Regions from separate parts of the Synechococcus sp. H55.8 genome, predicted to be linked through region 2. Evidence: riboswitches for the same ligand, from Rfam matches in the RefSeq annotation. Region 2 holds a riboswitch; the other holds the start of a gene.
The links. A riboswitch is a leader RNA that binds a small molecule or an ion and turns the genes downstream of it on or off. The one in region 2 is predicted to bind cobalamin.
Positions count from the first base shown of each region.

Region 1: linked by a shared signal. The riboswitch ahead of NW862_RS11700 (sirohydrochlorin chelatase) and the one ahead of NW862_RS01415 (TonB-dependent receptor plug domain-containing protein) in region 2 are both predicted to bind cobalamin.

Region 1 covers NZ_JANSJC010000033.1:16,829-20,234, forward strand. Annotated here, with positions in the region: gene NW862_RS11695 (heavy metal translocating P-type ATPase) at 1-1,704, shown strand, start outside; cobalamin riboswitch at 1,817-1,953, shown strand; gene NW862_RS11700 (sirohydrochlorin chelatase) at 1,983-3,053, shown strand; partial or broken gene NW862_RS11705 (RNA-guided endonuclease TnpB family protein) at 3,307-3,406, shown strand, end outside.
Region 2 covers NZ_JANSJC010000002.1:69,615-73,020, forward strand. Annotated here, with positions in the region: gene NW862_RS01405 (pentapeptide repeat-containing protein) at 1-22, opposite strand, end outside; gene NW862_RS01410 (DUF1565 domain-containing protein) at 185-2,005, shown strand; cobalamin riboswitch at 2,097-2,238, shown strand; gene NW862_RS01415 (TonB-dependent receptor plug domain-containing protein) at 2,278-3,406, shown strand, end outside.

The DNA.
Region 1 (3,406 bases), on a different contig from region 2:
CAGGGCCTGCACCCGGATGTGTATTACGAAGTGGCGGCGGTGGTCGTCACCCTGGTGCTGGTGGGCAAGTGGATGGAGCAGCGGGCCAAAGGGCAAACCTCCGAAGCCATTCGCAAGCTGATGGGGTTGCAGCCGAAAACGGCAAGGGTCATCCGCGACGGGGTGGAGCAGGATATCCCGATTGCGGCGGTGCAGGTGGGGGATCGGATCCGGGTGCGCCCCGGTGAGAAGGTGCCGGTGGATGGGGTCATTCTAGAGGGATCCTCCAGCCTGGACGAGTCGATGGTAACTGGCGAGAGCCTGCCGGTGAGCAAGTCGGCAGGAGATGAGGTGATCGGGGCCACCCTCAACCAGACGGGCAGCTTTGTGATGGAAGCGCGGCGGGTGGGCAAAGATACGCTTCTGGCCCAGATCGTGCGCCTGGTGCAGGAGGCCCAGGGATCCAAGGCCCCCATTCAACAAGTGGCGGATCGGGTGACCTCCTGGTTTGTGCCGGCGGTGATCGGGGTAGCCATTCTAACTTTTGTCCTCTGGTGGGGGCTGGCGGGCAATCCGACGCTGGCCTTAGTGAACACCATTGGGGTGCTGATCATCGCCTGCCCTTGTGCGCTGGGGTTGGCCACCCCCACCTCGATCATGGTGGCGACGGGGCGGGGGGCGGAATTGGGGATCCTGGTAAAAAGCGCCGATAGCCTGGAATTGGCCCACCGCTTGCGCACGGTGGTCTTGGACAAAACCGGCACCCTCACCGAGGGCCGTCCCAGCGTCACCGATATCTGGACGCCAGGCTCTTCTCCCCTAGCCCTGTTGCGCCTGGCAGCAGCAGTGGAACAATACTCGGAACATCCGCTGGCCCAGGCGGTGGTGCAAAAAGCCAAAGCCGAAGGCATCTCAATCCCGTCGGCCCAGCACTTTCAGGCAAAAGTGGGCGAGGGGGCAGAAGCCTGGGTGGAGGGGCAGCAGGTGCGCATCGGTCGGCTGAGCTGGCTGGGGATCCCGTGGGATCCCTCTTGGTCGGAGCGGGTTCAGACCTGGGAAAGCCAGGGCAAAACGGTGATCGGCGTGGCGCAATCCCATCGTCTGGTGGGGCTGTTGGCCATTGCCGACCCGATCAAACCCACCTCCCCCGCCGCGGTGCGCCAGCTGCAGGAGATGGGCCTGGAGGTGATTCTGCTAACCGGGGATAACCCCACCACCGCCCAGGCCATTGCTCAGCAGGCAGGCATTCGCCGGGTGATCGCCCAAGTCCGTCCCGAGCAAAAGGCAGCCTACATTCGCCAGCTCAGACGGCCCCGACACCCGGTAGCGATGGTGGGAGATGGCATCAACGATGCGCCGGCACTGGCAGAAGCCGATGTGGGGATCGCCATCGGGACGGGCACCGATGTGGCCATAGCCGCCAGCGACATTACCCTGATAGCCGGCGATTTGCGGGGCGTGGTCACCGCCATTCAACTCAGCCGCGCCACCCTTGCCAACATCCGCCAAAATCTCTTCTTCGCCTTTATCTACAACACCCTCGGGATCCCGATTGCCGCCGGGGCGCTCTACCCCTTCACCGGCTGGTTGCTCAACCCCATGCTGGCGGGGGCGGCCATGGCCTTGAGCTCTGTTTCTGTAGTGGCTAACGCCCTGCGGCTGCGGCATTTTCGGCCCTCACCCCCAACCCCTCTCCCAGCCCTCACCCCCAGCTCCTCTCCCTGAGGCACCCAAGCGCTCCGCGCCGCTCACGCGACCACCCCCAGCCCCTCTCCCTGAGGGAGAGGGGAGCTAGGGATCAAGGTAGGGGGCCGGGGCTATCCCCCCAGGGGGGCTTGGTGAAGAGCAAGCGGCAAGCTAACCTAAGAGGCTCGGGCAGATTGGGGAAAGCGCGGTGCAAATCCGCCACTGTGACGCAACTGTGATGGGATCCCTCCCTCAGCCAGAACACCCACCTGCCCTTGTCCTGTACCCCTTGCGATTCACAAGGAACGGAGTTTTTTGTGTTGAATACCCTCCCTGTTTCCCCTCCCCTTGCGGTTGGGCAGTTTCCTTCTCCTCCATTGCCCCTCTTGCTCATCGGCCATGGATCCCGCGACCCGGAGGGGCAGCAAGCCTTTCTGGAGTTGGCCCAAGCGTACCAATCCCTCACCCCCCAGCGGCCGGTGATCCCTTGTTTTTTGGAGCTGGCGCAGCCGAGCATCGCCCAGGGGGTGGAACAATGCTTGGCCCAAGGGTGGCAGGAGATCGTGGCCCTGCCGCTGTTGTTGTTTGGGGCGCGCCACAACAAGTTCGACGTGACCGTGGAGCTGGATCGCCTGCAGGCCCTCCACCCGCAGTTGCGCATCCACTACGGGGGGCCGCTGGGGATCCGCATCGAGATCTTGCAACTGCTGCGAGATCGCTTGGCCGCTTTGCTGGCTGCCCAACCGCGGCAGATCCCAGGGGCGGAAACGGTGTTGCTGTTTGTCGGTCGCGGCTCCAGCGATCCCGAAGCCAACGCCGAAGCCTGTAAGCTGGCCCGGCTGCTCTGGGAAGGGTCGGGGTTGGCCGCCGTAGAGACCTGCTTTATCGGCATCACCCACCCCCGCCTGCCGGTGGGTTTGGAGCGGGCCTTGTCCTGGCAGCCGCGCCGGGTGATCGTGCTGCCCTATTTTCTCTTCACAGGGGTGCTGGTGAAAAAAATCGAGGCGGCGGTGCAAGAGCGGCGACGCCAATACCCCGAGATCGAGTGGCTGATGCTGCCGGAGTTGGGTCTTGTGGATACGGTGCTGCACAGCCTGCAGCAACTGGAGCAGGAAGCCCTCCAGGGCCAAACCCCAATCAACTGCCACCTCTGCAAGTTTCGCCTGGCGGTGAGCGCAGAGCTGGGAGTGGGGCATACTCATCACCACGACCATCAGGATCACCCTCACGCGCAGGGATCCCATCACCACCACCATCATCATGACCATCATTCCCATGGGCAGGGATCCCATCACCATCACCACAACCACGGCCATGCCCCCGCAGCGGCTGCGGATCCCTGGGCTCAATTAGAGGATTACCACCGACGGGCTTGGCAAGTGCCTTAACGTAAGGTGCGGAATTCCCCACCGTCTATACGGTGGGGATGGATAGCACCCTCTGACTGATTCTGGATATATTGCTTCACAATTTCTAGGGAGCAAATCATGCCAAAGCCTAGCCCTTCCCAATACACTTTAGTGACCGGTATTTTGTTACAAACACTACGTGCAAGTGAATTCTAAAAACTGCGTCAGCGTCGCTTCTTAGTCTGCCATTCTCGATGCTACACTTACTGTGGCTTCGACTAAGTCACAAAAGGTGACTGAAACTGTACTGGTAATCAGGCGGCAGACCTTTCGGCTGTACCCCAACAAAACCCAAGAGCGGGCTTTGTTGTCTGCCCGCCGTTTGCACTGCT
Region 2 (3,406 bases):
GGGCAAGGGCTTCTTCGGTCATGGCAAGGGTATACTCTAGGGGTAGCGTTGGATCTACAAAAAAAGCCTGCGTCAGTCCGTATTTGGAGTTGGGGAAGAGGGCAGGATCCCGCCTCTCGGGTTTGGTAGGATAGCCTCGACCCTCCTTCCTTCTCTGGCCCAGCCTGGTGTGAGGATGACTCCTATGATCGCTTCCTTATCGTTTATCCGTCTGCAGAAATCCGGCGAACACCAATTTACAGCAGTCCTGCCTGACTTGTGGTTGCAGCGTCATGGTTCCCCAACCCTGGCACGACTGGCCGCCTCTCTGCTGTTGAGCACCAGCTTACTGCTGGCGGCAGGAAGGGATCCCAGTTGGGCGCAAACTTCCCTGGACACTGGCCTTTTGGAGAAGCAGGCCCTGCCCCAGGCGCCACCGCTGCCGGACGACCGCCCGGCCATTTTTGTCGATGCCGCCAACGGCAGCGATACCCAAGGGGATGGATCCCGCAACAACCCCTTCAAGACCATCACCCATGCCATTGGACGGGCGCCAGCGGGCAGCATCATCCAGCTGCTGCCGGGGATCTACAGCGCAGAAAGCGGCGAAGTCTTCCCCATCCGCCTCAAGGCTGGCCTTATCTTGCGCGGGGACGAGTCCAACCTAGGGGAGGGCTACCTGATCGATGGCGGCGGCACCTACATGAGCCCGACCCTGGCCCGGCAAAATGTTGCTCTGCTGGCCGAGACCGGCTCAGAGGTGCGCGGAGTTACCCTGCGCAACCAGGGGCGGCGCGGCTATGCCCTCTGGATAGAATCGGCTTCCCCCCGCATTCTCAACAACAGCTTTGTGGGCAGCATCCACGACGGGATCTTCCTTGCCGGCGCTTCCAACCCCTGGATAGAGGGCAACCGCTTCTACAAAAATGGGGCCAACGGCATCTCCGTCTTGGGTACTTCCCAGCCCACCATTGTCAACAACCTCTTCCAAGAGACCGGCTTTGGCCTCACCATCGACCAGCGCTCGGCGCCGATGGTGCGCAACAACCGCATCCTGCAAAACCGCACCGGCATTGTGGTTGGCGGCAGCGCCCGGCCCATCTTGCGCAACAATCTCATTGCCCGCAACCTGGAGACTGGCCTGACAGCTATCACCAACGCCCAGCCCGATCTGGGCACGGCCTCGGATCCCGGCAACAACATTTTTGAGGGCAACGGCCAGTACGACATCCACAACGCCACCCGCGGCCTGCGCCTCAACGCCAACGGCAACCAACTGGCGGGCAAAACCAAAGGGGAGCTGGATCTAGCGGGCCAAACCACGGTTGCTGCCCTGCCCAGCAGCGCCCCACCACCCATTGCTGCCGGCGGCCTGACGCTGCCCAGCGCCCCCCCGGCTCCCAGCCGGGATCCCCAGCCGGCGGTGGCCAAGCCAGCCGAAACTTCCACAAACCTACCGGTGGTGGCGGTGCCGCAATCGACGGCCCCCCTTCCCCCTCCTGCAGCGGGCTCGGGAGGGCGTATTTTGCCCAGCGGCCCCAGCCAGCCGTCAAGCACGCAACCCCAGGAGTTTGTTGCCGTCCCCTTCACCCCCGATGGCTCTACCACGCCTGCCCAGCCGGTTGAGCCGGCTCCTGCCGCCCCTGTCCGCCAGGCCTCTGCAGCTCCCCTTACCGACATCACCACCCTGCTGCCGCCGCCGGCCCGCCGCCAAGCCAGAGAAAACCCTCCTACCTCCTCCTCTGCACCCTCAAGCTCGGCCCCAGCTCCTCCTGCTCAGGCTGCCGACAAGGACTCCGTCCCGCTGACGCGAGCGGCAACCCAGTTTCGCGTCTTGGTAACCCCCAAGGGCAGCGACGATTTGCAGCGGCTGCGGCAGCTCGTCCCCGAAGCGGTGGAGACCGTGTTCAACGGCAGGACGATGCTGCAGGCCGGCCTCTACGACAGCCGCAGCCAGGCCCAGTCAGTCCTGGATCGCCTGTTGGACGCCGGCTTTGACGCAGTGGCGGAGATGATCTTCCGTTGATATCACTGCCCAGGGATCCCCCCCGGCAGGATAGGAACTCCCCAGCAGGGGATGTATGATGCCTAGCACGGCTTTTTCCAAAAGGACTGCGGAGAAAGCCGTGCCGTCAGGTTGCTCTGGGGATCAGCCAGGGCAAGCAATGGGGAAAGTCCGGTGCAAATCCGGCGCTGTGCCGCAACTGTGATGGGCTAAGGCCCTCAGTCAGGATGCCCGCCTGCGGCTTTGGCTCACAGCTTAGCTCTTCCGCGTCGCACGGAAGCAGGAGAAACCGGATGAAAGTAATTGTTGTATGTCTCAGCCTTGGGCTGGGGAGCTGGAGTTTGGGGATCCCAGCCTGGGCGCAAGCGGTCTTGGACACCAGTCTTAGTGCCGAGATTTTCAATCAACCCGTCACCACACCGTTTCGCCGCCCTGGCTTGCTGCGGGACTCTTCGCGCCCAGTCTATGTCATCACCCGCCAGCAGATGCGCGAGCAAGGGGCAAGGACGGTGCAAGAAGCCCTGCGCTATCTGCCTGGGATCCTCAGCGATGGCACAGCGGGAACTCAGTTGGGAGCTCTTAGCTCTCAATTCATGCGAGGGGCGCGAACGGCGCAGGTGTTGGTGCTCTTGGACGGCCGCCCCCTCAACGATCTGGGCTTCTTTGGCGGGTTTGACCTCTCTCAACTCACCACAGATATTGTCGAGCGAATTGAAGTCTCTCCCGGTGGCGGCTCTACTCTGTATGGCTCGGATGCTGTTGGCGGCGTGATCAACATCGTTACGGTGGAGCCACAGCCAGAAACGGAGACGGTGCTGGAAGCGGCGGTCGGCAGCTACGGCCTCAATGAGCAAGGGATCCAAAGTCGGGGCCAAGCCCAGGATCTGGGCTGGGTGCTCAGCTATCGCCGTCTGAAAAGTAACAACGACTTTCCCTTTGCAATTGAGCGGCTGGGCAAGTCAGGCAAGCGGGAAAACTCGGCGGTGGAGTACCACAACTTGCAGGCCAAGCTTACCTGGCAACTGGCCAAAGACCAAGTCCTAACAGCCAACGCCCTCTACCTCAATAAAGCCTTTCGTGTGCCCAGCAGTGTGGAATTTCCCTCTCCCGATGCAGAGCAAAACACCAACGATCTGCTGCTGGATCTCAGTTGGCTGTGGACTCAGGCAACAGGATCCCTGCAGGCAAGAGTCTTTTTTGACGATCTCAACTACCGTTTCAGTGCTCCGCAAAGCCAGGGATCCCGCGACGTCATCCTGCGCAATGGCTGGGGATCCCAGCTGCAGTATGCTTGGCAAGCCGGCGAAAACCTAGAGGGAGCTTTGGGGGTAGATTATCGCTCCATCTCAGCTCGCAATACAACTTTTTCCTTTGCCAACGGTTCTGCCAATATCAACTACGACGATACGGTTAACCAGGGCG